DNA from 2 places in the Aestuariirhabdus sp. LZHN29 genome. Region 2 is predicted to be linked to the other one. Evidence: predicted binding sites of a transcription regulator. Region 2 holds the regulator's gene; the other holds the start of a gene.

Region 1 (15,249 bases), on a different contig from region 2:
CGCCGCCTGAGAGTTGGTCAGCGTGCCCAAATCAATGTTGTCGGCGCAGGGAGTGCGCGCCTGTTTATAAGAGATAATGTCACTTTTGGTGATGATAGTTTGCTTAACTCCCCGGCAGCTGGGGTGGCAGGGGATCCCAGTAAGTTGCTGCTCTATGGCTATGGAAACCTGACGACCAATAGCGATGTAACATCATCGGCTATCGTCTATTCTCAGGGGCGAACGGTATTTGGCAATAACGGATTCAACTACGGAGCCGCCACGGCTAATCGACTTAATCTGAACACAGGCGGGGCTTTTACCTACGATGCTAGCGCACTGTCCAATATGGATTGGGGAGCTCTGTGCCCAGGAGTGGGGTCCGCCGTCGACCACTTTACGCTGACCCACGTTAACAGTGCCATATTTTGTGACAGTGGCGGCGTTGTTGTGACGGTCAGCGCCCGGGATCTGCTAAACGACGTAGTGGATGATTATGCCGGTGCCATCACCCTCGACACCCAAACCGGCCGCGGTGAGTGGAGCCTTGTAAGCGGGGGTGGCAGCTTTGCTAACGGTGCCCCCGACGATGGAGTGGCCACCTATCAGTTTGTGGCTGGCGACCTTGGGGTCGCGCAGTTTAATCTGCTGTACAACGATGGAACCCCACTTCTACCCCTGCCTGCGAGCGTTACCTTACAGGTATACCAGAGCGACGATGTGGGCATTCGAGATGATGCCAGCTCCGGTTCTATCGACTTTTCCCCCGATGGCTTTACCCTGACCGCCAGCCCATTGCTGAATCCACCTGCCGCCCCCATTAACAAACTGATCCCTGTTCAGGTTTCAGCGATCGATTTTGATCTTCATATCGCCGCCTACGGTCAGACCGAAGATGACCCGCAGTGTGGTGTTATTGAATCCTATGAGGGCAGCAAAAATCTAAATTTGTGGATGACCCGGGTTAATCCCGCAGTCGGCCCTATAGTTGTTACCCGAGGGGGGGCGCCCTTAGGCGACGGTGAGGGGGCGGCCACTGTCCATGGCATCAACTTCAATCAGGGACAGGCGACCCTGGCAGGGTTGAACTACAAGGATGTGGGAGAGCTTAGGGTTGGAGCCAGTGAGGGAATCCTGCCAATACGAGGGGAGAGCGAAAGCTTTGTGGTGCGGCCGTACGAGCTGAGGCTGACTCAGGTTGCCGAAACTGCCAGCCTGACTAATACCAACCCTTCGCCACAGCCACCCACCCCGGTGTCGGCGACTGATACCCGCTTTATCGCCGCAGGTGACCCCCTGACCCTTGAGGTCGAATCCCTTGATGCAGAGGGTGATGTGACCCCGAGCTTTGGTGCTGAAGGAGAAACTGTAGGCTTTGATACGGCGCTGCTGCAGCCGTCTGGCGGTATCGATCCGGGCTTGGTAGACCTTAGTGGATCTATCGCTGGCGGTGTCTACACAGGTCAGCAGCGCTGGGACGAAGTCGGTTCGCTGTCATTGCGGCCTCGCGTGCTCGATGGGGATTACCTTGGCATCGGTACCATCGATACTGCGGCGATTCTTCGCACGGCGGTTGCCGTGGGACGTTTTATCCCCGCGTACTTTGATGTCAGCGCTAATGTCCCCCTGTTGAGGAACGGGGAGCCGGGGTGGTCCTGTGCGTTTACTTATCAGGGGCAGCCGTTCGGCTTCGCCACCGATCCCGAGTTGACGGTGACGGGGTACAGTCGTGTGAATACGGTGACGCAAAATTATGGCAATGACCTGTGGAAACTTTCCGGCTCGCTGGCAGCACGAAGCTATTCCGATGAGGCGGGACAGGGAGGAGACCTGCAGGTAGATAGTAGCGGGGCGACGGTTACACTGGCAGGGGACAATAATCTGGATGGATTGGCAATCCTGACGATAAGCGATGAATTGCTAAGCTACGATAAACTGTCTATAAGACCCACCGCCAACGACATCCCCTTTTCGGCGCAATTGTCACTGGATCTGGCGGCGACTGATTTAACCGATAGTGATGCCGTCTGTTATCGCGGAGTGGGGGGCGCCAGCGCCAGCTGTGAAGCCTACAGTCTAAGTGGTATCACCGGCACCCAGATTCGGTTCGGTCGCCTGCTGATTGAACCCGGGTTTGGTCCTGAGGTGTTGCCGTTGAATCTTCCCGTGACCGTACAGCAGTGGGATCAGGTGGTGGGCCAGTTTGGGTTTGTCACCAATGCCAGTGACAGTTGCACGGTGCTCTCGGTGCCACCGGTGGTGGATGCATTTGATATTGAGTTGACCGATTACAGCGGTAACCTGGACGCCGGGGAAACCACGCCCCTATGGGCCGGGTTCGTTGCGGGGACGGGTGCACTTAATCTGAGTGCGCCAGGGGTTGGTAATGAAGGCTCTGTCCGAGTGACGCTGCAGGCCCCCGTGGCGAACGACTGGCTACTGTACGACTGGTTTACGCTGGGAGCGCCTGCCAGTCCTGGCGCCACGGCAACCTTTGGTGTATTTCGTGGAGAGCAGCCCATGATCTATCGTCGCGAGGTATACCGTTAGAGGTCGTTGTCGCTGAGTTCCATATCGGCGCCATTCATTCCCAGCTCCTTGATTTTACGCGTCAGGGTGTTACGTCCCCAGCCCAGCAATAGTGCCGCATCTCGGCGTCGGCCGGCGGTATGGCTGAGTGCGACATCGATCATGATGCGTTCGAAGCTGGGAACGGCGCTGTCGAGTAGAGCGCTGTGACCTTTGGTAAGCTCCTGGTCTGCCCAGTTACGCAGCGCCTGCTCCCAGTTGCTGGTTGTAGTCGGCAGTTCTCCCTGTTCGGTCAATTCGGGGGGGAGGTCGGAAACCAGTACTTCGCGACCGGATGCCATGACGGTGATCCAGCGACAGGTATTTTCCAGCTGGCGTACATTGCCAGGCCATGCAAGATTGCGCAGGTACTCCTCGGTTTCGGGTTTCAGAAGCTTGGGCTCTACGGCCAACTCCTTTGCGGCCCGATTAAGAAAGTGGCGCATGAGTGGCGGTATGTCCTCGCGTCGATCGCTCAGTTTGGGTATGTGAACACGTATCACATTGAGCCGATGGAACAGATCCTCCCGAAAACTCCCCTCCTTAACCAGTGTCTCAAGAACCTGATGGGTTGCGGCGATAATTCGAACATCCACCTTAACCGGGGTGTGCCCTCCTACCCGATAGAACTCTCCGTCGGCCAACACGCGTAGCAAGCGGGTCTGGGTTTCAGCGGGCATATCACCGATCTCATCCAAAAAAAGCGTGCCCCCGTCCGCTTGCTCGAAACGCCCCTGGCGCTGCCCGGCGGCCCCTGTGAATGATCCCTTTTCATGCCCGAAAAGTTCGGATTCCATCAAGTCTTTGGGAATGGCAGCCATGTTGAGTGCGATGAAGGGGTTGTCTCTTCGCGGGCTGTGGCGATGTAGAGCGTGGGCGACCAGCTCCTTGCCGGTGCCGGATTCGCCATTAATCAGCACCGTGATATTGGATTGCGATAACCGGCCGATTGCACGAAACACCTCCTGCATGGCGGGTGCTTCACCGATAATTTCGGGGGTCTCCATGGCGTTGGGTTCGGCGAGCTGCGCCTGGTTTTCGCGGGCATGACTGAGGGCGCGCTTGACAAGGCTGGTGGCTTCGTCGACATCGAAAGGCTTGGGCAGGTATTCAAATGCCCCCCCCTGGTAGGAGGCAACGGCGCTATCGAGATCCGAGTGGGCGGTCATGATAATGACCGGTAGTTCCGGAAACTGTTCCTTGATCTGAGAGAGGAGTGTCAGGCCGTCGATACCCGGCATGCTGATGTCGCTAATGATCACCTCTGGCTGAACTTGGGAGATCTTTTGCAGTACCTGGTCCCCGCTTTCAAAGCTGGAGGTGGTAATCGCTTCCTGCTGCAGTGCTTTTTCGAGCACCCAGCGTATGGAGCGGTCGTCGTCAATAATCCATACGTTGCTTTGGTTCATGTTCCGCTCCGGGAATCTAACAGGAAAGGGGAAGGTAAATGGTAAAACAGGTGTTGCCAGGCACGGATTCGCACTCCAGTACGCCTTGATGGCGGGCAATAATGGAGTGGGCAATACTAAGCCCCAGGCCCGTACCCTCGGCTCGACCGCTGATCATGGGATAGAATATTTGATCCTTGATGGCTGCGGGGACTCCCGGGCCGTTGTCGATCAGATCGATGCGTACCACCAGCCGGTGGCGATGATTGCCGATAGTCAGCTGTCGCTGGGTGCGTGTTCGTATCGTCAGGATGCCGGAGGTCAAGCCCTCGGCTCCGGACTCCATCGCTTGCATCCCATTGCGTGCGATATTGAGCAGGACTTGCATCAACTGCTCGCGATCTGCGCTGACATCGGGGATGCTGGGGTCATAATCCCGCTCTATGGCCAGAGCGCCTTGCGCTTCGGCATTGACTAGTTGGCACACCCGCTCCAATAGCTCATGGATGTTGAGATCCAGCAGGTTGGGTGGCTTAACGGGTCCGAGCATCTTGTCCACCAGGTTGCTGAGACGATCAGCCTCCTCGATGATGACGTTGGTATAATCTTGCTGCTCGGGGCCATCGAGTTCGCGGGCCAGCAATTGGGCCGCGCCGCGAATACCTCCGAGGGGGTTTTTGATTTCGTGGGCTAGACCTCTCACCAGGATGCGGGTGGTCTCCTGCTTGGAGTGCATCTCCTCTTCACGACTAAGGCGTTTGAGGCGATCCCTTGGTAGTAACTCAAGAATAAGATGGGTACTCGAGTCGGTGAGGGGGGTGACCACGTAGTCCACTTCGAGTTGTGCGCCGGTATGGAGATACAAAGTAGCTTCCCACTTTGTGAAGGGGTTGCCGTCACGGAGCGCTTGAAGCAGGGCGTCGGTGGCAGAGGGGTTTTCTACAAAGAGGTCAGACAGGGGTTGGCCGTGCAGGCGGTTGTCACTGGCTTCCATCAGGGCTTCGGCGGCGGGATTCATGTAGATGATGCAGAGGCGGTCATCAAGCACTACGACAGAGGTCGACAGGTTTTCTAAAAGTTGTTGATGAAGGCCGGACATGAATCCTCGGGTAAAACAGCAGAGAGTCGCAGCTTAACTGCAAAAGGTGAGCCAAAATGTACCACGCGCCCCTTTTTGATCCTCTGTCCCAGAGACTCCCTATGGGGTGGGGCTCCAGAATGAGGCAAAGGCGGTTACCGATAAATGAGTATAGGGGGCAAAAACAAAAGGCGCACCAGTTTGGTGCGCCTTCTTTTTGGGTTGCCTTCTAGTGGGTCAGTTGGCGGGGGTAGCGCGGGGGGTACCCAGGTTTGCGCGATGGACAAATACCTCAACACGACTGCTGATGAGCGTCTTGCCTTTGCGATCTACAACCTGAACCTCAAGCGTGTGCGCTCCTCGATCGATGTTTGTCAGGGCAAATGACAGGCTCTTTTGGCGCTTGTCGAACGGGTTTCCGTCGATCAGCAGGCGTGCGCTATCACTTTCGCGCATCTCAGGGTCGGTGGCGGCGACCACCTGAAAGTCTCCGGCTCCACGGATGGTTTCTCCGGGTTCAGGAGATAGAATTTGTAGCGAGGTGTAGCTGAACTCCTGGGAGGGTGTCTCGCTGTCATCCGGCTCGGAATCGTCCGGTAAAGGTTTGACTGCCGGTGGGGATACGGTCGTCATCGGTTTCAGCTTAACCGCTTCGGAAGCCTGCCCTTCTGGCGGGTTGTCGGTAAATGTGACATTGCCTGCTGGGTCCACCGTGCGGTAGATCTGGGCACCCATGGTCGGGGTGCTGGTCAGTGCCCCAACCGTTATCAGGACGAAAAGTCGCTTAATCATCTACAAGCCTCCATTGCTCTATCATTTGAGTATAAGCTATTCCTGCCGGAAACAAAAAAGCCCCGCAGGGCGGGGCTTTGGTGGGGGCGGGAAGACCCGCTCCGATGGCAAGTATTAGACGCTGTAGTACAGATCAAACTCAACCGGGTGAGTGGTCTGGCTAACGCGCACGCACTCGTCATTTTTCAGGGCGATGTAACCGTCGATCATATCGTCGGTGAATACTCCGCCAGCGGTCAGGAATTCACGATCTGCGTCCAGCGCGGCCAGGGCTTCTTCGAAGCTGGTGGCTACGGTTGGGATCTCGGCAGCCTCTTCGGCTGGCAGGTCGTAGAGGTCCTTATCGGCAGCATCGCCGGGGTGAAGTTTGTTCTTGATGCCGTCAAGGCCCGCCATCAGCAGGGCCGCGAACGTCAGGTAAGGGTTACCTGTCGGGTCAGGGAAGCGAACTTCGATGCGACGCGCCTTGGGGCTGTTCACGTAGGGGATACGGATAGAAGCGGAGCGGTTACGGGCGGAGTAAGCCAGCATAACAGGAGCTTCGAAGCCAGGAACCAGACGCTTGTAGGAGTTGGTAGACGCGTTCGCGAAGGCGTTGATCGCCTTGGCGTGCTTGATTACGCCGCCGATGTAGTAAAGGGCGGTATCGGACAGGCCAGCATAGCCGTCGCCAGAGAAGGTGTTGTCACCGTTCTTGGAGATGGACATGTGAACGTGCATGCCGCTGCCGTTATCGCCGACCAATGGCTTGGGCATAAAGGTAGCCGTTTTGCCGTAGGCGTGGGCAACGTTGTGTACGCAGTACTTAAGGACCTGAACCTCGTCAGCCTTCTTCACCAGGGTGTTGAACTTGACGCCGATCTCATTCTGGCCAGCAGTACCGACCTCGTGGTGGTGTACTTCAACCTCAAGACCCATGGCCGTCATGGCGTTGCACATAGCGCCGCGCAGGTCGTGCATGGAGTCGACAGGAGGTACGGGGAAGTAGCCGCCCTTAACGCCCGGACGGTGACCGGTGTTGCCGCCTTCAAACTGGGCGTTGGAGGCCCAGGCAGCTTCTTCGGAATTGATCTCGTAAGAGCAGCCGGAGATGTCGAATTTCCACTTTACGTCGTCGAATACGAAAAACTCGGGCTCGGGACCGAAGAATGCGGTATCGCCGATGCCGGTAGATTTCAAATACTCTTCTGCGCGGTTAGCAACAGAGCGTGGATCGCGTTCGTAGCCCTGCATAGTCGAAGGTTCAACGATGTTGCAGCGAACAATCAGGGTGCTCTCGTCGGTAAAGGGATCCATAACAGAGGCGCTGTCTTCAGGCATCAGGATCATGTCAGACTCGTTAATGCCTTTCCAGCCCGCGATGGATGAACCATCGAACATCTTGCCCTCTTCGAAGAAGTCGTCGTTAACTTCGCCGACGGGGATAGTGACGTGCTGCTCTTTACCGCTGCTGTCGGTGAATCGTAGGTCGATCCACTTAACATCGTTATCTTTAATCAGTTTCAGAGTGTTCTCTGACATCTCGTTTCCTCCAAAAGGGCATTAAGTGTGGTGGTGTAGCCCACCATTTACGCTGATCTGTCCGTTGCCAGGTTGGTGACGATGCAGAACCAAAATCGTGACCCAAGATAAAGCAAGGTGTGTGCCACTGTATAAAACCACCTCCAGAGAGCTGAAATAGGGGGCTCCGTAGAGATAGCTTTGGCGCACCTCGGCCATAAAGGCACCAAATCAGTGCTGTAATCTTGGTTGCCGCACCAATTTGGTGCTTTTGGGTTGAGGCATGCCTCGGGATGGGGAGAAATCTTTACAGATGAATCCTTCCAGAAGCAGTGCCGAGTCTACCCGCTTTTTGTATAATGTACCGCCTTATTTTTTCCCCCTCAGATGACCCGTCGAATGAAATTTATCGTTAAGCTGTTTCCCGAGATCACTATCAAGAGTAAGCCGGTGCGTACTCAGTTTGTGAAGAAGTTGCGCCGCAATATACGTACGTTGCTCAAAGTGATCGACCCCGGTGTCGAGGTGCAGGGTGTTTGGGATCGGGTTGAGGTTGTGCCGTCAAGCGAGGATGAAGCCCTTTGCGCGCAGCTCATCGAGCGTCTAATGAGTACGCCGGGCATTGCCCATGTACTGGAGGTCAGTCAGCATCCGTTTGAAACCCTACACGATCTGTTCGAGGTGACCCTGGCCGAAGTCGGTGACTCTCTCGCGGGCAAGACTTTCTGTGTGCGGGCCAGTCGAACGGGTAATCATGAGTTCACATCCCATGAGGCGGAGAAATATGTCGGCGGTGGGTTAAATCAGCACGCCGACTCCCTGGGGGTTCGTTTAAAAGATCCCGATGTTACGGTGCGGCTAGAGATCCGCAACAAGACTCTGTCGGTGGTGCGTCGTCGACACGAGGGTTTGGGCGGTTTTCCCCTGGGTACCCAGGACCCGGTGTTGTCGTTGATCTCCGGGGGCTTCGATTCCACGGTCTCAAGCTTTCTTATGACCAAGCGGGGAATCAATACCCACTTCTGCTTCTTTAACTTGGGCGGCAAGGCTCATGAGGTAGGGGTGAAGGAGGTCGCGTACTATCTGTGGAATAAATTTGGCTCTTCCCACCGGGTAATGTTTGTGTCGGTTCCGTTTGAAGAGGTGGTGGCCGAAATCCTTACCAAGGTGGATAACTCGCAGATGGGGGTGATTCTCAAGCGCATGATGCTGCGAGCCGCCAGTGAGATTGCCCGCGAGATGAAGATAGAGGCGCTGGTCACCGGAGAGGCGGTCGCCCAGGTATCCAGCCAGACGTTACCCAATCTGGCGGTTATTGATGCGGTAACGGATACCTTGGTGTTGCGTCCGCTTATTGCGATGGATAAGCAGGATATTATCAATATCTCCCGGCGTATCGGCACCGAAGAGTTTTCCAGCCATATACCCGAATACTGCGGAGTGATATCGGTTAACCCAACCACCAGGGCGCGTAAGCACCGGGTTGAGCGGGAGGAGGAGCGCTTCGATATGGCGGTTCTGGAGCGCGCCATCAAAAGTCGTGAAGCCGTGCCGATTAACCATATCGTCGGTCAGCAGGAGCAGCAGCGCGCAGTGGAAACCCAGCAGGTCAGTAGTGGTGACGTGGTTATCGATATTCGCCACCCTGACGAGCAGGAGCTGAAGCCGCTGCAGCTCGATGGGGTAGAGGTGATTCATCTGCCCTTTTATACCCTACACAGTCGCTTTGGCGAGCTGGAGAGTGGTCGTCAGTACCTGCTGTACTGCGAAAAAGGGGTGATGAGTCAGCTGCACGCCATGCATCTGCGGGGCGAAGGTTTTGCCGATGTCAGGGTTTATCGTCCCTGAGGTTGGCTAGAAGTTAATGCAATCCGTGCATTTGTGCGGCGCTGCTGTATAATTCGCGCTCTTTTTTCGTTGAGGTCTCGATCGTGATCGAAAAGTTACGCAACATTGCCATCATTGCCCATGTCGACCATGGTAAAACCACTTTGGTGGACAAGCTGCTACAGCAATCCGGCACGCTGGAGCGCCGCGATCAGGGCGTCGAGCGCGTCATGGACTCCAATGATCAGGAGAAGGAGCGCGGTATTACCATTCTCGCCAAAAACACGGCGATAGAGTGGGAGGATTACCACATCAACATCGTAGACACTCCCGGGCACGCCGACTTTGGTGGTGAGGTGGAGCGTGTGATGTCGATGGTTGACTCCGTTTTGCTGTTGGTTGATGCGGTTGACGGGCCAATGCCCCAGACCCGTTTTGTGACCCAAAAAGCGTTTGAGCGTGGCCTTAAGCCGATCGTTGTCATCAATAAGGTTGACCGTCCAGGCGCCCGTCCTGACTGGGTTATGGATGAAGTTTTCGAGCTATTCGATAGGTTGGGCGCGAGTGATGAACAGCTCGATTTTCCGGTTATTTATGCTTCTGCGCTGAACGGCGTTGCCGGTGATGATCCCGACAACCTGGCGGAAGATATGACGCCTTTGCTGCAGATGATTTGTGACAAGGTTCCTGCACCGGATGTCAGTGTCGAGGGCGCCCTGCAGATGCAGATCTCGGCGTTGGATTACAACAGTTACGTCGGAGTTATCGGGGTCGGCCGTTTGACCCGTGGTACCGTCAAGCCCGGTACCCAGGTGGTTGTGGTCGACGCCGAAGGCAAGACTCGTAAGTCAAAAATTTTGAATGTTATGGGTTATATGGGGTTGGAACGAGTCGACACACTGGAAGCTCGTGCGGGCGATATCATCTGCATCACAGGAATCGATAAGCTCAATATATCGGACACTATTTGCCATCCGGACCACCCCGAGGCACTGCCGCCACTTACCGTTGATGAGCCGACAGTGAGCATGACCTTCCAGGTCAACGACTCTCCGTTTGCGGGCCAGGATGGCAAGTTTGTCACCTCGCGTAATATCAGCGAGCGTCTTGAGCGCGAGTTGATTCATAACGTTGCGCTGCGCGTCCAGCCTGGTGATACACCGGATAAGTTCAAAGTGTCCGGTCGTGGTGAATTGCATCTGTCGGTATTGATTGAAACCATGCGTCGTGAAGGCTTCGAGATGGGGGTTTCCCGTCCGGAAGTGGTTCAGAAAGAGGTGGATGGTGTTATTCAGGAGCCCTTTGAGCATGTCGTAATCGATGTTGAAGAGGCGCACCAGGGTTCTATCATGGAAGAGATGGGGTTACGCAAAGCCGAGATGACCAACATGGAGCCCGATGGAAAGGGGCGCGTTAAGCTCGAGTTTATCGTTCCTGCACGGGGTTTGATCGGCTTCCGCGGATTATTCCTGACCTTGACCTCCGGTTCCGGAATTATGACCAGCATCTTCGATCACTATGGTGAGGTGAAAGACGGAGAGCTCGCATCCCGTCAGAACGGTGTGCTGGTCAGTATGCTCAAAGGTAAAACGGCGGCCTATGCGCTGTTTAACCTGCAGAGCCGTGGCCGCTTGTTCCTTGGTCATGCGGTGGATGTTTATGAGGGACAAATCATTGGGCTGCACTCGCGTAGTAATGACCTCGCGGTTAACCCGATCAAGGGTAAGCAGCTGACCAACGTGCGTGCTTCGGGCACGGATGAAGCTCTGACCCTGAGCCCTCCTGTAACCCACACACTTGAGCAGGCGCTGGAGTTTATCGAAGATGATGAGCTGGTCGAAGTGACGCCCAATCATATTCGTCTGCGCAAGAAATTGCTGACCGAAAATGAGCGTAAGCGCGCTTCCCGCGGCTAGGTTCTAATAAGCGCTTTGTAATAGGCTCGGATCAACGCCTCGCAGCTTTCACTGCGGGGCGTTTCAGGGTAGTGTTAGGGCAGCCCGGTAGCTTGCTAAGGATGCGCTATGTTTACCCTCTATCCCGCGATAAAACCCCGTGAACGATACACCCTTAAGGTGGACTCGCCCCATGAACTTTATGTGGAGGAGAGCGGGAGCCCGGATGGCATTCCTGTGTTGTATGTACACGGCGGGCCTGGCATGGCCTGCGATAAGCACAGCCGCCGTTTCTTTGATCCGGAGATCTATCGGATAATCCTGTTTGACCAGCGTGGAACCGGTCGTTCAACACCTCACGCGGAGCTGGATGGTAACGATACCTTGGCCATGGTTGAGGATATCGAGCGAGTGCGCGAGTTCATGGGCGTCGAGAAATGGGTGCTGTTTGGTGGTGCCTGGGGCGCGACACTGAGTTTGCTGTATGCCCAGCGCTACGCAGAGCGAGTTCTGGGTATGGTGTTGCGGGGCGCTCTGTTATGCCGTGATAAGGATATACGTTGGATCTTTCAGGAGGGGGCCAGCCGTATATTCCCGGACTATTGGCAGGACTTTTGTGATCACGTCCCTGCGGAGGAGCGTGATGACCTGTTGAAGGCTTATTATCGCCGCTTGACGGGTCCCGACGATCTGGCGCGTATGAGTGCAGCCAAGGCGTGGGCTCAGTGGGAGGGACGCTGCGCCTCCCTGCGGCCCAATCAGAATTTGCTCGATACCTATGCAGACCCCCATCGTGCGAAATCGATGGCGCGGATGCAGTGTCACTATTTTATTAATCGCGGCTTCATCGAAGAAAATCAAATTCTCGACAACATGGATGTGATCAGCGAGATACCCTCGATCCTGGTGCATGGTCGTTACGACATGATCAGTCCGCTGGACAACGCTTTCGAACTGCAAAGCCGCTGGACCCGGGCGGACCTGCACATCGTTCGCGATGCGGGGCACTCCTCGATGGAGCCCAGTATCTCCGATGCATTGATCCGGGCGACAGACGAGATGGCCAGACGCTTACGCCCTGAACTGCGTCCCAGCGAAGGATAAGCTGGCCGCCATGAAGGCTTTGATTCAGCGAGTGTCTAGCGCGAGTGTGTCGGTGGCCGGCGAGTCCGTCGGGGCTATCAATGGGGGTCTGTTGGTTTTGCTCGGGGTGGAGCGGAATGACACGGCGGAGATCGCCGAGCGCCTGCTTGACCGCCTGCTGCGCTATCGGGTCTTTTCCGATGCAGAGGGCCGAATGAACCTGAGTCTTGCCGATACGGGTGGCGGGTTGCTGCTGGTGTCCCAGTTTACCCTGGTGGCCGATACCCGTAAGGGGCTGCGCCCCGGTTTTAGTGGTGCGGCCACACCCGAGCTGGGCAAGGCGCTTTACGAACATATGTTGCAAAAGGCTCATAGCTCCCATCCGCAGGTGGCGTCAGGACGGTTTGGTGCCGATATGCAGGTGAGTCTGCTTAACGACGGGCCGGTGACCTTTCTGCTGGAGATGAATTGATCCCTGCTTTAAAAATCGTCCAATAGCTTCCCGACGATCAGGGGGATCGCATTTTCGACTCGCTGGATTCTTGGGCCGATGTGAAATCCGCCAAAGCCTGCCTGCTGTAATTTTTCTACCTCATAGGGAATAAATCCACCTTCGGGCCCAATGGCGAGCAGACTCTCCTGTTCGAGCCGGTGGGGTGCTGGCTGGTTGCTTCCAGGGTGCGCGACCAGACAGCGCTTGCCTGCGGCCAGTAAGGGTAGCCGATCTTCGACAAAGGGCTTGAAGCGTTTTTCCAGGGTAATGGTGGGTAGCCGGGTGTCCCTTGCCTGCTCCAGCCCCAGTATCAATTGCTGGTGGATCGCTTCGGCTGACAGCCAGGGAGATTGCCAGTAGCTTTTTTCGACGCGGTAGCTGTTTAGCAAAACCACGTGCTTGATGCCCAGCGTGGTAACGCATTGCAGCACTCGTTTGAGCATTTTGGGGCGAGGTAGTGCCAGTAACAGGCTGAGGGGTAAGGGTTTGGGAGGGGGGTGGTCGAGGTCAAGTTGGAGCTCGGCGACCTCGTCGCTGAGCGCAGTGATAACTCCGGTCCCCATCAATCCGTTGATTTCCCCAACCCGCAGCTGGTCGCCCTCTGTCGCACGGTGTACCTGACGAATATGTTGTAAGCGGCGCCCGCTAACCTGTACGCGGTTACCCTGCCGTTCGTCGGCAGATACCAAAATCAGGTTCATGGCGCTTAGGGGGTGGCTTCTTTGGCCTCCTCCTCCTCTTCATCGTCGTCTTTTTTGGGGAGCAAGCGTCCGAACAGGATGCCGATTTCAAACAGGAACCACATGGGTAGCGCCAGCAGTGCCTGAGAGATAACGTCGGGAGGGGTCAGGAGCATACCCAGAATGAAGCAGCCGACTACCACGTAGGGGCGTTTCTGACCAAGGCTTTGTACTGTAGAGGCGCCGGACCAGATCAGCAGAACCGTTGCGATGGGGATCTCGAATGCAATCCCGAATGCGAAGAATAGTTTGAGTACGAAGTCCAGGTAGCGGTTGATATCGGTCATGATGGTGACATCGGACGGGCCAATACTGGTAAAAAAGCCGAACACCAGTGGGAACACAATGTAATAGGCGAACGCTATTCCGGCGTAAAATAGCATGACGCTGGAGAACAGCATGGGGATAGCGATCCGCTTCTCGTGCTGGTAGAGGCCGGGAGCAATAAAGCTCCAGACCTGATGCAGGATGAAGGGGATTGCAAGAAAGATCGACAACACGATGGTGAGCTTAAACGGGGTCAGGAAGGGGGACGCGACTTCGGTCGCGATCATGGTGGACCCTTCCGGTAGAAAAGCGCGCAGCGGCTCGGAGACGAACGTGTAGATCTCGTTGGCGAAGTAGAACAGGCCAAGAAATACCACCAGCACGGCCATCACGCATCGTAGTATGCGATCCCGCAGTTCGACCAGGTGAGAGATCAAAGGTTGTTCGGCGGTGCTTTTTGCGCCGCTATTGGTATCACTCATGGTTGTTAGGCTATCCGGCTATGCGCATGCAGGCTTCCATTAAGCCTCAAGCGTTACTCTGGTTGGCGTCGGGCTTGGCTGGAGGCTCGCTCGTCGCGTCGTTGGCAACGGTTGAGTCACTGTCGGCCTTCGCCTTGGCCTGATAGGGATTGATATCGGTATCAAGGCGTTCGTGATGCAGGGTGCGGTTGATATCCTGCTGGGCCTTTTTAATGTCCCCTTGCAGTTCGCGCCCGGTTTCGCCCAGGTCCTTGAGTACCGACTCGTTGTGCAGTTGGCGCCGAATTTCATCGGCGCCAACCTCGCGTTCGATTTCGCTCTTAACCGAGGCAAATCCACGCTTGAGTCGGCCTATCCACAATGCGATGGTGCGCACTGCGGTGGGCAGTCGTTCGGGACCAAGCACCAGCAGGGCTACGATCCCGATAATCAACAGTTCTGCAAAGCCGATATCAAACACGTCGCGTTATCCCGCTTAGGCTTTCTTGTCTTCCGCTTTTTCTGCGGTCTCACTCTGGGCTGCCTGGGCAGTAGTCTCTGGCGTCTTGGGCTCTTCCAGCTGCTTGGCTTCCTCTTCGGGGCTCATCGCCTTTTTGAAACCTTTAATGGCTCCGCCCAGGTCGCCGCCGATATTGCGCAACTTCTTGGTACCGAAAAGCATGACCACAATCACCAAAATGATAAGCAGCTGCCAGATACTGATTCCACCAAATCCCATAATTTCTCTCCCGAATGGTTTTTACTGTGTCGTTATTGTTGGTATTTAAAGGGAGTGCAGCGAACCGCCCCCCAGAAGATGGAAATGGAGGTGAAACACCTCCTGTCCGCCGTCGTGCCCGGTGTTGGTTACGGTGCGGAAGCCGCTTCCCAAGCCTTGTTGGCGGGCTATTTTGGGTAGCGTGAGCAGGATGCGCGCCATCAGGTCAGCGTCCTCCTTGCGTAGATCGTACAGGTTCTCGATATGCTTGTGCGGAATAACCAGCAGGTGCACCGGTGCCTTTGGTGAGATATCGCGAAACGCAATACAGTCGTCATCCTTATAGACAACATCGGCGGGAATCTCACCGCGGCTTATTTTGCAAAATAGACAGTCACTCATTATTCTTTTCCTGTGCGCGCAGCTTTCTCGTCCAGTCCGGAGAGGTCAAAGCGCCGTT
Region 2 (15,249 bases):
CGATTAAATCCAGCAAAGCCCCCGCCAATGTATACGAGGATCTACCGCTACCCCTGCGTACCCTTCGGGATCTGGCGGAGCCGGATATAGAAAAAATACGTATCGACTCCCGGGAAACCTTCCAGAAGGTGGAGAAGTTTGTCGATAAGCTATTGCCTGAGGTTAAGGGGAGGGTGGAGTACTATCCGGGTGAACGGCCTATTTTTGATCTGTATAGCGTGGAAGATGAGATTCAAAAAGCCCTGGGACGGAAGGTGCAATTGAAATCAGGTGGTTACCTGATACTTGACCAAACCGAAGCGATGACCACCATCGATGTGAATACCGGTGGCTTTGTCGGCCACCGCAACCTGGAAGATACCATCTTCAAAACTAACCTTGAGGCTGCCACGGCGATCGCCCGCCAGCTACGGTTGAGGAATCTGGGGGGGATTATCATTCTCGATTTTATCGATATGGACGATAGCGATCACCAGCGTCAGGTTCTGCGTGCGCTGGAAAAGGGGATGGAGCGGGATCACGCCAAGACCAACGTTACGGGCGTGTCTGAACTGGGGCTGGTACAGATGACCCGTAAGCGGACACGGGAGAGCCTGGAGCACACTCTTTGCGAAAGTTGCCCGACGTGCGAGGGGCGGGGGACCTTGAAAACGGCCGATACCGTTTGCTATGAGGTATTCAGGGAGATACTGCGCGAAGCCCGAGCCTACGACAGCGAATCCTACCTGGTGCGGGCATCGCAGTCGGTGATCGACCGCCTGTTGGATGAAGAGTCGGGAAATGTAGCTGATCTTGAAGAGTTTATTGACCGTTCGATCCGTTTTCAGGTCGAACCCATATACACCCAGGAGCAATTTGATGTGGTGTTGTTGTAATTCACACCAGCGCTTGGAACCCCTGACAGGCCCCCGCCGATGAAGCGAGTGGTTCTACACCTGTCCCGGGGGGCCTGGCTGGCAACTCTGTTTCTGGTCTTGCTGCTGGGTGGTTACCTGGTGGCGGGACGTGTGTTGCTGCCCTTTGTGCAGGATTATCGGTTGGAAGCCGAGGCGCAGCTATCGGACCTGTTGGGGGCGCAGGTCACCATCGAGTCGATGGTGGGGGAGTTTCGCGGGTTTAATCCTGCGCTGGTTGCCAAACATGTGACGATCGCCCCGGGAGCCGAATCCGAAGGCTTTAGCTCCAATCTCCATGTTGAGTCGATCTCGGTGGAGGTTGATTTTTTTGGCACCCTTAAAGCCCGGCAGTTTGCATCGAGGGAGATGCTCGTGTCGGGCCTCGAAATCTATCTGCAGGAAAATGCTGACGGCCGCTGGCACCTTTCCGGGTGGGATGTCGCTCCCGGCGATGAGCCGATTGAGGAGGTCGACATTACCGAGCGGCTGGCTGCGTTGGTGGGGCTGGTGGACCGTAACGATCATGTGCAGCTGGTTAATAGCGAGGTGCATGTGCAGCCTTGGCAGCAGCCGGCACGAACCCTCGACCAGTTACAGCTGGATCTGGTAGATCTTGACGCCGACAGGGTTCAGCTGGAACTGCGTGGTCGGGTTGGGTTCCAGCAATCATTGCACCTGATGGCGGTTCTGGGGGGGGATTTTACCGACCTTTCGCGCCTGCGTTTTGATGCCTATCTACAGGGAGGGATGCTGCAGGTGGGTCCCTGGCTGAGGCACCTGGTCGATGAGCGTGTCGTAGAGCTGAATGTCAAACCCGAGCTTTGGTTAAGTTGGGATGGCGCTCGCTGGCAGGCTCAGGGGAACCTGGATATTGGCCGTTTGCAGTGGGTTCACGAGCAAGAAAGCCGCGCACTGGAAGATCTGAACATAGACCTGTCTGCCGGCTATGAGGCGGCGTCGCAGTGGCAACTGTGGTTGCAAAATATCGCCTTCACGATGGGCGGGCACCCGTGGCCGCAAATGGACCTCTACCTGCAGGGAGACGATAGCGGCGAGATAACGCTGGCAACGCCACAATTGGACCTGGATGCGATCAAGGCGTTGGTGCTGGGTAATTCGCTGTTGAGCGGCTTGGCCCAGGAGCTGGTTTCCACCCTCAACCCTTCTGGTCGTGTGGAGCAGATTCAGTTCCGCTACCAACCCCAAAAAGAAGATTTTGATATCAGTGCCCGCCTGGTGGACGTTGCCGTTGACGCCTGGAACAGCGCCCCTTCCGGCAAGGGTGTAAATGGGTTTGTACATGCTTCGAAAAAGCGAGGTTATATTGACCTCGACTCCGACCAGTTTACCCTTGGCTTGCTCAAACTGTTCCGGGAACCCTGGCACTACCGCAAAGCGGAAGGATTTCTCTATTGGGAAATAGCGGATAACCAGTACTCCTTGATGACCGAAAATCTTCATCTGGAAGGTGATGAAGGTGAGGTTCATGGTCAGTTCCGCCTGGATATTCCATTTGACGAGCGTCCCGTTGCAATGGGATTGCACGTCGGTATTCAAAATGGTGATGTTCGCGCCGCGGGCAAGTATATTCCCGTCGGGGAAAGCGGGCTCAGTGATGATTTGGTCTCCTGGCTCGACTCGGCGCTGGTCGCGGGGGATATCCGCGAAGGCGCCTTTATGATGAATGGTGCGCTGGAAGACGTCGGTATCGACAACGATTTCAGTGTCGGCCTGTTTTTCGATGTGGGCCAGGCCACCATCGCCTACGCACCAGAATGGCCTGCGGTAGAACAGACCGATGCCCTGGTGATCATTAACGACAGTGCCGTGCGAGTGGATAGTTCCCAAGCCCAGGTCTGGGGGGCGTCTATAGAGTCGCTCCAGGTTCGAGTGCCGGCAACAGTCAATGATGAGGTCCCCTTACTGAGTGTGGTGGGGCGCGCGGTCAGTAACAGCAGCGGAGCGTTACGGCTGCTGAGAGAGTCACCCATCGCGGAAATTCTGGGTGGGGCCGCTAATGACTGGTTACTGGAAGGGGATATAGGTGTGGAGTTGGACCTTGCCATCCCGCTGGGGGTTGGAGAGGACCATTATCAGGTTGATGTTGATTTTTCCAATAACCGTTTTGAGATCGCGCCCCTGCAGTTGGCCTTGAATGACCTGAGTGGGCGCTTGCAATACGATTCGGCGCGAGGTCTCACCAGTGACCCGCTTAAGCTATCCCTGCTCGGGAGTCCCGCAACGTTGCAGGCATTGCCGCCGCAAAATGAAAACCAGCTGGCCCGCTTTCGTTTTAATGGGGAGGTGCAGCTCGATAGTCTTTACGACTGGCTACAACTGCTGCAAGACGATGGCTCGACGATCCCGCTGGCGCGCAAGTTGATCCGTGGCCAGACCGCTTACAAGGGAGGTCTGCTGATCGAGAACCAGGGTGGCGCGGTGGTCACGCGAACCGATATCCATACCCGCCTGCAAGGGGTGCGGATCGATGCCCCGAACCCATTTGGAAAACAGGCGGATCAGCAGCGTTCGCTGCAGCTGAGTGTGATGGACGAGGTGGATGAGGTTCCTGCGCTGGATGTTCGGTGGCGCTATGGCGCCCTGCTTGCGGGGGTGGTGCAAAGCCGTGATGGCGGTTTGAGTCGAGGTACCCTGGCGTTTGGCGGTGCCCCGGCAAAGCTGGATGCGGACGCGTCGGCTATCTTGCTGGTTGGGACGATCGACCAGTTGTCCCTGGAGCCCTGGCTGGATTGGGCGCAGGCACTGCCGGCGGGTGAAAAGGGCGGCGAGAGTGGAGTGCCGCTGCGAATCAAACAGTTGCGTATCGGCCATGTGGAGGGGTACGGGCAGGCGTTTGACGAGCTCAGAGTAGACGGCGAGCTGTCGGCGACCAGACAATGGCTCAAGGTTGATTCCGAGCACCTGAGTGGAGAGCTATCTGCGGCAGGAGAGACACCCATCGACCTTAAGCTAAATCGCCTGCAGCTAGCCTCCCTGTCCCCTCCCCCCGAGGCCGACATCCTTTCCGAGGACCCCCTCATCGTTTCCTCTGAGCCGGCACTGGTGTCTTTGGCAAAAGAGCAGCAGGCTGAGGGTGAAACGGACCCGTGGGAGGCGATTGATCCTCGGGAGTTCCCGGCATTAAATGTGAATATCGAGGACCTACGTTTCGGAGAGGCCCCCTGGGGCAATATTGCGGTTAATGTGCGTCCGTATGACGAGGGTGTGCATCTGTTTAATATTCGAGGAACGGTTCGGGAGGCCGATGTGTCGGGTGACCTGAGCTGGGCATTTGCGGCCGGTAGTCACCATACCTACACCAAGGGTGGGTTGGTGATCAGGGATATGGGCGATGTGCTGGAGCGCTGGGGCATCTCCCGTTACGTGGAAAGCGAGTCAGCGGATTACAGTTTTAATCTTAACTGGCCCGGCTCCCCCGCCGCATTCTCGATTCTGCAGCTTAACGGCAGCATCCGTGGGGGAATGCAAGAGGGTCGGTTTTTGGACGCGGGGCAGGCCGGGGCCTTGCGTGTTTTTGGTATTCTCAACATCAATACCATCACGCGGCGGTTGAAACTCGATTTTTCGGACCTGTTCTCCTCGGGAGTTTCGTTTGATGAGACATCCTCGCACTTATCTTTTAAGGAGGGGGTGATTACCACGGCGGAACCCTCCACCGTGAATGGTCCCAGTTCGGATTTCAAATTCAGTGGCACGATTGACCTGAACGCGAACCATATCGACTCTGAGCTAGTGGTCACGCTACCCCTAACCGCGAGCCTGCCCCTTTTGGGGCTAGTACTGGCGAACCCGGTTATTGGTGGAGGGTTATTGGTGTTTGACAAGTTGCTGGGCGATCAGGTGCAGCAGTTTGCCAGCGTGCGCTATAGCATCGAAGGAGATGCGGATAGTCCCGAAGTGCAGGTTGAGCAGTTGTTTGGTCGCCAGTAATGATGTTTGGCAGGGACCCACGTAGGAGTGTTAATAAATGAAAGCTTGCCGTATTGCCCTCGTACAGATGAACTCCGGTGTTGATATAACGGAGAATGTGTGCCGGGCTGAGACCGCCATCGCGGAGGCGTCTGCTCGCGGGGCGCAGCTGGTTGTGCTGCCAGAGTGCTTCGCCAGTTTCGGTGGTGGCGAGCTGGACGATGTAGTGCAATCGCTTTATGACGCCGATGTCGTCGGTCATCTGTCCAGGCTCTGCGCTACCTATTGCGTGTGGCTGGTGGCAGGAACCCTGCCGGTGACTCTTGCCGAGGAAGACGACCGGCGCGCCCACTCCCGTTGTTTCGTATTTGACAGCCGGGGGCAGGAGGTGAGTTACTATGACAAGATTCACCTGTTCGATGTGGATGTGGCCGATACAACCGGCTGCTATAGAGAGTCTGTAGATTATCAGCCTGGGGGTCACCTAACCCTCATTGAGACCCCCTGGGGGAAGCTGGCGCCGTTAATCTGCTACGACCTTCGTTTCCCTGAACTGTTTAAAGCGTTGGCTCTGCAGGGTGCAGAGATCTTCTGCCTGCCATCGGCGTTTACTGCCGTGACCGGGCAGGCGCATTGGGAGCCACTCCTTCGCGCCAGGGCAATTGAGAGTGGAGCCTACGTGTTGGCCGCCAATCAGTGTGGTCAACAGGGTTCCCGTACGACCTGGGGTCACTCGATGGTAGTGGATCCCTGGGGTAAGGTTTGTGAAAGCGCTGGCGCTGACCCTCAACTGGTCATTGCCGATCTGGAGCCCAATACGCAGCTCCAGGCGCGACAATCGATTCCCAGCCTGCAACACCATAAGCTGGAGAAGGGCTGGTACCCGTTACCGACCCGTCATGACGCCCCTAGCGGCGCGAACAACGAGTAGATACTACCTATGACCGATATTCTGGAGATTGCGAAGGAGCGTTTGCTGCTGCCGACAGGGCTTTCGGAGCAAAACGTGCAACAAGTGCTCGACAGCATGCTGGGGCGCAACCTGGATGCGGCCGACCTCTATTTCCAGAATTCACGACACGAATCCTGGGTGCTCGACGATGGCATCGTGCGTGAAGGCAGCTTTAACGTCGATGGGGGCGTAGGGGTGCGCGCCATCAGCGGTGAAAAAACCGGCTTTGCCTACTCTAATGAGATTGTGCTGCCGGCGCTGCAGCAAGCGGCGGGGGCGGCTCGCAGTATTGCCGCCCAGGGTCAGCAGCGGCAGGTATCGATCCGGCAGCGCAGTTCGATACGTGAACTCTACCAGCCTACCAACCCCCTCGATTCCCTCCCCCAGCAGGATAAAGTAGACCTGCTGAAGCGGCTTGATGCCGAGGCGAGGGCGCTGGACCCGAGAGTGAAACAGGTGACCGTCGGCTTATCCGGATTGTTTGAAACCGTCATGGTTATGGCCAGTGACGGCACCCTGGCAGCCGATGTACGCCCTCTGGTGCGGCTTAATGTGAGTGTAATTGCCGAGTTGGATGGACGCCGGGAACGGGGCTCCAGCGGTGGCGGTGGACGATGTAATTACGATTATTTTATGCAGGGTGACCGTGCGTTGACCTATGCGCGCGAAGCGGTCAGGCAGGCCTTGGTCAATCTGGAGGCAATTCCTGCCCCTGCGGGTGCTATGCCGGTTGTACTGGGGCCGGGCTGGTCCGGAGTGCTGCTGCATGAGGCGGTAGGTCATGGGCTGGAAGGCGATTTTAACCGCAAGGGCAGCTCTGCCTACGCCGGGCGTATTGGTGAGCGGGTCGCTTCACCGCTTTGCACCATTGTTGATGACGGTACCCTGGCCGGACGCCGGGGTTCGCTCAATATGGATGATGAAGGTACGTCTACCGAGTGCACCATGCTGATAGAGAAGGGGGTTCTCAAAGGCTATATGCAGGACAAGCTGAATGCACGCCTGTCCGGCGGCACGTCGACGGGTAACGGTCGACGTGAATCCTATTCGCATTTGCCGATGCCGCGGATGACCAACACCTATATGTTGGCCGGGGAGAGCGATCCCCAAGAGATTGTTGCGTCGGTTGAACGGGGTATCTATACCGCTCATCTCGGCGGAGGTCAGGTGGATATCACATCGGGCAAGTTCGTTTTTTCAACCAGCGAAGCCTATCTGATCGAAAAAGGGAAAATCACGACACCGATCAAAGGCGCGACCCTGATCGGCAACGGCCCCGATGCAATGCGGCTGGTGAGTATGGTGGGTAGCGACCTGGAGCTAGACACCGGTATCGGCGTGTGCGGGAAGGAGGGGCAATCGGTGCCGGTAGGGGTTGGTCAGCCCACGCTGAAAATCGATGAGCTCACCGTGGGCGGGACAGGCTGAGTAGGCTCAGGCCTTGTCGATGATGATCGTCTCGTCGGCATAAAACGAGGTGGAGCGCTTCAGGTCGAGAGCAAAGTGCTTACCCTCGGTCAGGGTTTTAACCATCTGCTGCCACTCTTCGCTGGCGGTGGCTTCAAAGCTTGCCTTGGGTTGGTCGAACCACATTTCCACAACACCATCGAAGGGGGCTTCAAACTGTTGGCGCTGCTGCAACAGTTGGTTTTCTTCGACTTGCAGGGTGAGGCTTTTGGTCAAGCGGCGGCAGCCCAGTTTGACCGCAACGGAGCGAATAAACTGCTCAAACTCCGTGTTCCAATAGTCTCGAAATTGAAGGGCACTGACGTCGGCTTTGCGCCGAAAGCAGAGTATCTGTTTTATCACGCTAGTCTCTCCCTGAAAAAATCCTTACTCGGCAAGTTCCGACTGCTCACGCAGGTAGCGAAACAATTTGCGGCTGCTCGCTAGGGGTTTCTGTAATTCCAGTTCTTTGCGGCTATTGCGTATCAGCTGCCGCAGGTGCTGGATATCGGCCGCTGGATAGGTATCCAGATACTCCTGAAGCGTCTCGTTACCTTCGCTGATCAGTCGTTCACGCCAGCGCTCGAGCTGATGGAAAATTCGGTTGTACTCTGCGCTGCTGGTATCGAGACGATCCACCGCTTGTTGCAATGGCTCCAGATCCTCATCGCGCATCAGTTTTCCGATGTACTGGCGGTGGCGTTTAAGCGCGTTGTTGCTTTTTATTCGACGTGTTTCTTCCAGTGCCCTGCGGAGTCGTTCAGTGATCGGCAGTGAGGTCATGACGTCGGGTTTAAGGTCGAGCAGGCGCATACCCAGTGCTTGCAGCTCGTGCATTTCGTTTTTGACCTGGGTCTTGCTCTTATAATCTTCGTCGTCGAAATCGACCGATTCGTTGTCTTGTTCTGGGCGCATGGGGGAGACGATCTGTGGCTTCGAAATGGGTAGGTGACTATTGTAAACCGATCCTGCTGGAATGTCTGTTTTGAGCGAAAGGCTTGTTCGCTAGCCCCCTGCAGGTAGAATGGATCGTTACCCCCTAGCCTGGTGATACAAACCATGACCTCAGTCCCAAATATAACACCGCTGGATCTTCGTCAGGAGCAGTCCCGCTTGCAACAGTTGGTGCAGGATATTCTGCTGGAGGCTCGCAAGCAGGGAGCCAGCGGGGCAGAGGTGGGTGTCAGCCTGGATAACGGGCTGACCGCCAGTGTGCGCATGGGGGAGGTGGACACGGTCGAGTTTAATCATGACCAGGGTTTTGGCATCACCCTCTACTACGGCCAACGCAAAGGTTCCGCCAGTACCTCTGACAGCAGTCTGCAAGCGATCATTGATACCGTGGAAGCGGCCAGTAATATCGCGCGCTACACATCGGAGGACCCTTATGCGGGCCTGGCCGATGCCTCCATGATGGCGACCGACCTGCCGGAGCTTGACCTGTACCACCCCTGGGATGTGGAGGTGGACCATGGGCTGGAGATCGCCACTCGTTGCGAGCAGGCGGGGCTCGATGTCTCGGAGCAGATAACCAATTCCGAGGGAGCAAGCCTCTCAACGCATCAAAGCTGCCGGGTGTACGGCAACAGTCATGGTTTTATGGGCAGCTACCTGGCCTCAAGGCAGAGCTTGAGTTGTGTGCTGATTGCGGGCGAACAGGAGCGGATGCAGCGGGATTATTGGTATGCCGTGTCCCGTAAGCGAGAGGATCTGGAAAGTCCTGAATCGATCGGTACCCAGGCAGCCAATAGAACCTTGCAGCGCCTCGATCCCCGAAAGATACCAACCTGTCAGGTCCCGGTGCTGTTCGCTGCAGAGGTTGCCAGTGGGCTACTGTCCCATCTGCTGGGGGCGATCAGTGGGTCAAGCCTGTATCGTGAAGCGAGTTTCTTATTGAATCAGCTGGATAAGCCGCTGTTTCCTGAGTTTGTCAGCATCTATGAGCGGCCCCGCTTGCGAGGTGGCCTCGCCAGTGCGTCGTTTGATAATGACGGTCTGGCGACTTACGACAAATCCTTTGTGCAAGATGGAGTGCTCTGCAGTTATCTGTTGGGCGCCTACTCGGCGCGTAAATTGGGTATGACCAGCACCGCCAATGCCGGGGGGGCGCACAACCTGCGAATCAGTGATAGCGGTTTGGATGCCCCGGCGTTACTGCGGCAGATGGGTAGCGGTTTATTGATTACCGAGCTGCTGGGGCAGGGGGTTAATCTGGTAACCGGGGACTACTCGCGGGGAGCCAGTGGGTTTTGGGTCGAAAATGGGGTGATTCAGTATCCGGTATCGGAGATAACGGTCGCGGGTAACCTGCGGGATATGTTTGCGAATGTCGTCGCGGTGGGGAATGATGTGGATCACCGTGGCAATGTGCAGGCAGGTTCCATCCTGATTGATGGTATGACCGTAGGGGGCGACTAGGTTTTTCGGTCGAGAGCTTACTCTCCCTCGCCAAAGAAATCGTTGACCAGCTCGCTGATCGCTTGCAGTGCCCGATCCTCGTCGTCGCCGTCGATGCGCAAATCAAGCTCGGTGCCTTGGCTGGCTGCCAGCAGCATCACCGACATGATGCTTTTGCCATCGACCATGGTGGTGCCGCGCCCCACTTCGATACTACTGCCGAAAGCGGCCGCCGTGGTCACAAATTTTGACGCTGCTCGGGCGTGGAGTCCGAGTTTGTTGATGATATGAATCTTGGTTTCTATCATTGTCGCTACTGTTATTATATTTTATTGTTTTTGCGCGGTGTGCAGTTCGCGGTGACGAACCTGAACGTTTTGAATCTGACTACTAAAGCGTCGGGTCAGCTCTTCGCTGATGTATACCGAGCGGTGATGGCCGCCGGTGCAGCCGATGGCGATGGTCATGTAACTTCGGTTTCCCGCCTCGAATGCTGGAAGCCAGCGCTCCACAAAGTCACCGATATCAGCCAGCATCTGCTGTACCTCAGGTTGTTCTCCCAAAAAATCCCGCACGGGTTTCTCGAGCCCACTGAAGCCCCTCAGGTGCGCTACCCAATAAGGGTTAGGTAAACAGCGTACATCAAACACGTAATCGGCATCAATTGGTATGCCTCGCTTGAAACCAAAGGACTGGAATAGCAGTGCGAGACTGTCGTCCGTGCGCATCGCAACACGGGTACGAATCAGGTCGCGTAATTCGTGCAGTGATAGTGCGCTGGTATCCAGAGTCAGTTTTGCTCGATTCTTGAGGGGGGCCAGGAGCTCACTTTCGGCGAAAATGGCCTCTTCCAGCGAGCATTTGTCATTGGACAAGGGGTGGCGTCGCCGTGTTTCACTGAAACGCTTTAGCAGGGTAGCTGGGTCTGCATCGAGGTAGATCACCTCGCACTGCACGCCATTATTGGTTAGTTGGGCCAGTATCTCGGGGAAGCGTTTAAGGTCCGCGTGCATGTTGCGTGCGTCGATGCTGACAGCGGCATTTCTAAGTGACTGCTCGCTTGAGATCTCTGCGGCTAGAGACCCCAGTAAGCCTGCTGGCATGTTGTCCACACAGTAGTAGCCCTGATCCTCGAGCACGTGCAGCGCGCTACTTTTGCCGGATCCCGATCTTCCACTGATGATTACTAATCGCATTTTGCTGGTTCCACTTGCCGACTGGTGCGTGCCGCGCCCTGTTTCTGGTGTGGTGGGTGTTGACCGCGTAAGTCACTGAGCTGGCAGTATACCAGTTGCATTGTGGCAGGTCTGCGATTTGGGAGATCAGTCGAGGGGGGCGATCGCCATTTGATAGAGTTCGGTACTGCTCTGCGCGGCGCGCAGGCGGTTACGGTAGCTGGCATTGTCCAGCCGGCCGGCCAGAGCCTGCAAAATCGCCAGATGCTCGTTAGTCGCTTCGTTGGGGACAACGAGGGCAAAGATGATATCTACCGGGAGCTCGTCCATGGCGTCGAAATTGACACCCTCAGACAGTTTGAGCAGTGCCGCCACAGGTTCTGTACAGGAGGTGAGTCGGCAATGGGGAATCGCAATACCTTTGCCAAAGCCTGTGCTGCCGAGGCGTTCACGCTCAAACAGGCCGTTAAACAGCTCGTCGGCTGTTATCTCCTGCCCTGCCTGGGCGAGAGTTTCGGCAAGTGTTTCGAGTACGCGTTTTTTACTGCCGCCTTCCGCAGCGCAGAGGCTGCGGTCGGGGCTTAGGAGGGATATAAAATTCATAGCCAGATCTAATTAACGGGCGAGATTCTTTTCCTTGTGTTTCATGAGCTGGCGATCCAGTTTGTCCGACAGCATATCAATGGCCGCGTACATGTCTTCATGGACGGCAGTTGCGTGGATGTCCGCACCGCGGACGTGCAGATTGGCCTCCGCTTTTTGTCCCTCTTTTTCGATACTGAGGGTTACGTTGACGCTGGTGATGCTGTCAAAGTGTCGCTCAAGACGATCGACTTTAGTTGCTACGTATTCACGCAATGCTTCCGTTACATCAACATGATGACCACTGATATTGATTTGCATGCGTTTTCTCCTGAATGTTTGTTACATGATGTTGAGTCGACGTCGTGTCAGGCTCAAGTGTATGCCTCTGTTACCGATCATATCCGAGGCTCGATATCTCAATGTTGTCGCCAATCAATATAACCTATACCAGACGTTTCCTTTCGTTAGAAGGAGCAATTGATAATGACTCCCGGTATTTGGCAATAGTGCGGCGAGCAACCTGAATTCCCTGCTCAGCAAGCAAACCCGCTATCTTGCTGTCACTCAATGGCTTTTTTGGGTTCTCTGCGGCCACAAGCTTCTTGATAATAGCCCTGATTGCCGTAGAGGAGCACTCTCCTCCACTGGCGGTACTGACATGGCTTGAGAAGAAATACTTGAGCTCAAATATGCCGCGGGGGGTGTGCATGTATTTTTGCGTCGTTACCCGGGATATGGTGGATTCGTGCATGCTGACCGCTTCGGCGATATCGTGCAGTACCAGCGGTTTCATCGCCTCTTCACCATACTCCAGAAACCCGCGCTGATGCTCAACGATCTGGGTGGCCACCTTCATCAGTGTTTCGTTTCGGCTCTGCAGACTCTTGAGAAACCAGCGGGCTTCCTGCAAGTGGTTTTTCAGGTAGGTGTTGTCTGAACTGTTATCAGCACGTTTGACCAGCGAAGCGTAACCCGAGTTGATGCGGACTCGGGGCACAGAGTCCGGGTTCAGCTCGACGGTCCAGCGGCCGTTCACCTTTTTTACGGTGACGTCGGGTATGACATATTCAGGCTCGCTGCTTTGAATGCTTGCCCCGGGTTTTGGGTTGAGGGTCTGGATCAGTTCAATCGCAGCTTTGAGATCGGCCTCTTTGAGACGGGTTTTGCGCATTAATTGAGCGTAATCATGGGAGCCCAACAAGTTGATGTGTTTCTCAACCACCAGGGCCGCTGAACCCAGGTGAGGGGTGGTGGTGGGCAATTGGGCAAGCTGGATTAACAGGCACTCGCTGAGGGATCGAGCCGCCACACCGACTGGATCGAACTGCTGAAGACGGTGTAACACCGCTTCAAACTCATCCAGTTCAATGTCCAGATCCTCTTCGATGCCTTCCATCAGCTCTTCGCAGCTACAGCTGAGATAGCCATCGTCCTTGAGTGCGTCAATGATGGTAATGGCTATCGCCCGGTCGGTGTCGGACATAGGTGTCAGGTTAAGCTGCCACTCCAGATGGGACTGAAGGGTTTCTGAGGTGCTGGCTCGCGTGGCCGGATTGTACTCATCGTTGTCGGACGAGCCCGACCCCGAGGAGGGCGGCAGACTGGATTGATAAACATCATCCCAGGCGGTGTCAACGGGCAGATCTTCCGGGATATTGTCCTGCCAGTCGTCGGACATCACCTCATTTTCGTTGTTGGCACTGTCGGCGCTTTGCTGATCCTGCTGCTCAGCCTCTTTTAGGCCGTTGTTTTCAGCCTTGTTGTCGAACTCGCTACCATCTTTTGCGCTTTCTTGCTCGGTCGCCGCCTCATTATCGGAACCCTCTTCGGGCTCGAGCATGGGGTTGGATTCGAGGGCTTGTTGAATCTCCTGCTGCAGATCCAGGGTAGAGAGCTGAAGTAGTTTGATGGCTTGTTGCAGCTGAGGCGTCATCGTCAGCTGCTGGCCCATTTTCAGGACTAGGGATGGTTTCATAAATAATACAATGTCCGGTCCATAATCTGCGCATCACTCCCGTTGGGTTTTCCGGTCGCATCCTGCTCCGGCAAAAATCTTGCATGGTTCTATTATAGGGTTGAACGGGATGAATGCCTATATGCGAAATTCGTGTCCCAGATAAACGTCTTTCACTTTCTGGTTATTCATCACGGCCTCGGCATTACCCTCGGCGATGATCTTGCCTTCACTAACGATATAGGCAAGCTCACAGATATCCAGTGTTTCGCGAACATTATGGTCTGTGATCAGCACTCCGATGCCCTTGTCGCGCAGGTGGCGGATCACATCCTTGATGTCATTGACCGAAATGGGGTCGACCCCGGCGAAGGGCTCATCGAGCAGGATAAAGGCGGGTTCCGTGGCTAGCGCCCGCGCGATCTCTACTCGTCTGCGCTCTCCACCCGACAAGCTGATACCCTTGCTGTTGCGAATATGGGTGATGTGGAACTCCCGCAGCAGGGCTTCAAGTTTTTCCAGTCGCTGCTTGCGATTGAGATCCTTGCGGGTTTCCAGTATGGAGAGGATATTCTCGGTAACGGTTAGTTTTCGGAAAATGGAGGCTTCCTGGGTCAAATAGCCTATGCCCTGGCGTGCGCGGCCATGCATTGGCAGGCGGGTAATATCCACACCATCGATTAAAATCTGGCCTCCATCGGACTGCACGAGCCCGACAATCATATAAAAACTGGTGGTTTTTCCTGCCCCGTTCGGCCCTAGTAAGCCGACAATCTGGCTACTGGAGATGCTGATCGAAATATCTTCGACCACCTTTCTTCCGCGGTAACTCTTTGCCAAGTGAAGTGCTTTAAGGGTTGCCATGGGGATATCTACTGCTTGACTTTGGGTTGGATAATCATTTCGACACGGTTGCCGGCCTTGCTGCTGGAGCTTCCGCTCTGGGCATTAACCGCCTGGGTTGTCATGTTGTAGTGGATCGTTTCGCCGGTAAAGGAGTTGCCCTCCTGCAGCAGGCGGGCGTTCTTAAGTAATTTCACCTGATCGCTGGCAACGGAGTAGTCGATGGTATTGCCATAGGCTTTGATGATCTCCTTGTCGGCGGCAGGCTTCTCCCGGTAGTGGGCAGGATTGCCTTCCGCCACCATACGGGTGACATTTCCCTCCTTGGTGTAGAGCGTGATTTTGTCGCCGCTAATATGGATAGTGCCTTGGTTCATCGTCACATTGCCGGTGTAGATGGCTCGCCCAGCGCCTTCATCAATATCGGCAGTGTCCGCCTTGATTCGAATAGGTTGGGACTGGTCTTCCGGCAGGGCGTGGGCGACAGCGCTAAAGAGCGCGCTGGCTAACAGGCCGATAATCAAGGAGCTATTGGGCTTCATAGGTGCCTCTGACGTTGGACAGCAGTTGAACTTGGTCCTGGTTAAGGTTGGCTTTCATCCCCACCGCACGAGTCACGCCACTGGGTGTAGTAATGGTGACAGGTCGGTTGGTGGACGCCAGCTCCTGCCCAGAGTATAGGGTGATGAAATCGGTATCAAGGCGTCCCCGTTCACTACCATCTTGCGCCAGCACTCGCATCACCACATCATCCCATAGCTCCAGATCTTCGCTGCCTGGCAGCAGTTTTCCAGAACGTGCGCTGATGTGGCGCTCGCCGTCCGCCTTTAACAGTGTCATTCGTGGCTCACTGATCATCGTGGTGTCGTTGTGGGGGTAGTGGTTGACCTCCACGGCATTGAGTCGGTGGTCAAGGGCGCCATGTTCGTTGTATCGGGTTAGCTGGGCGTTTTGCATATAGAAGTCGACCTCCTGCCGCTCGCGAGGGTCAGTGTCTGGCGGAGTCAGGGCTTGCCGCAGGGGGGTGTTCTGGTAGAGGTAAAATCCCCCATAGGCGAGCAGTATGCCCCC

The links. The regulator sigma-54, encoded in region 2, starts transcription at its own class of promoters, with help from an activator protein. The targets are predictions, from matches to a motif close to TGGCACNNNNNTTGCTNT.
Region 1: glnL (nitrogen regulation protein NR(II)) is a predicted target of sigma-54. The motif match lies at 5,071-5,088, and genes of this name have one in related genera.

What each region holds. Positions count from the first base shown of each region.
Region 1 is NZ_JBNIEU010000001.1:415,123-430,371, reverse strand. It holds gene ACP3PW_RS01965 (DUF6701 domain-containing protein) at 1-2,529, shown strand, start outside; gene ntrC (nitrogen regulation protein NR(I)) at 2,526-3,956, opposite strand; gene glnL (nitrogen regulation protein NR(II)) at 3,973-5,034, opposite strand; gene ACP3PW_RS01950 (DUF4124 domain-containing protein) at 5,251-5,805, opposite strand; gene glnA (glutamate--ammonia ligase) at 5,920-7,326, opposite strand; gene thiI (tRNA uracil 4-sulfurtransferase ThiI) at 7,705-9,153, shown strand; gene typA (translational GTPase TypA) at 9,237-11,048, shown strand; gene pip (prolyl aminopeptidase) at 11,157-12,131, shown strand; gene dtd (D-aminoacyl-tRNA deacylase) at 12,142-12,582, shown strand; gene ACP3PW_RS01920 (16S rRNA (uracil(1498)-N(3))-methyltransferase) at 12,591-13,304, opposite strand; gene tatC (twin-arginine translocase subunit TatC) at 13,310-14,092, opposite strand; gene tatB (Sec-independent protein translocase protein TatB) at 14,139-14,552, opposite strand; gene tatA (Sec-independent protein translocase subunit TatA) at 14,568-14,810, opposite strand; gene ACP3PW_RS01900 (histidine triad nucleotide-binding protein) at 14,856-15,191, opposite strand; gene ACP3PW_RS01895 (phosphoribosyl-ATP diphosphatase) at 15,191-15,249, opposite strand, start outside.
Region 2 is NZ_JBNIEU010000002.1:186,411-201,659, forward strand. It holds gene rng (ribonuclease G) at 1-875, shown strand, start outside; gene ACP3PW_RS07525 (YhdP family protein) at 915-4,847, shown strand; gene ACP3PW_RS07530 (carbon-nitrogen hydrolase family protein) at 4,885-5,757, shown strand; gene tldD (metalloprotease TldD) at 5,767-7,206, shown strand; gene ACP3PW_RS07540 (EthD domain-containing protein) at 7,213-7,587, opposite strand; gene yjgA (ribosome biogenesis factor YjgA) at 7,612-8,139, opposite strand; gene pmbA (metalloprotease PmbA) at 8,284-9,642, shown strand; gene ACP3PW_RS07555 (HPr family phosphocarrier protein) at 9,660-9,929, opposite strand; gene rapZ (RNase adapter RapZ) at 9,951-10,817, opposite strand; gene ptsN (PTS IIA-like nitrogen regulatory protein PtsN) at 10,944-11,399, opposite strand; gene hpf (ribosome hibernation-promoting factor, HPF/YfiA family) at 11,412-11,699, opposite strand; gene ACP3PW_RS07575 (RNA polymerase factor sigma-54) at 11,824-13,356, opposite strand; gene lptB (LPS export ABC transporter ATP-binding protein) at 13,474-14,199, opposite strand; gene lptA (lipopolysaccharide transport periplasmic protein LptA) at 14,208-14,720, opposite strand; gene lptC (LPS export ABC transporter periplasmic protein LptC) at 14,707-15,249, opposite strand, start outside.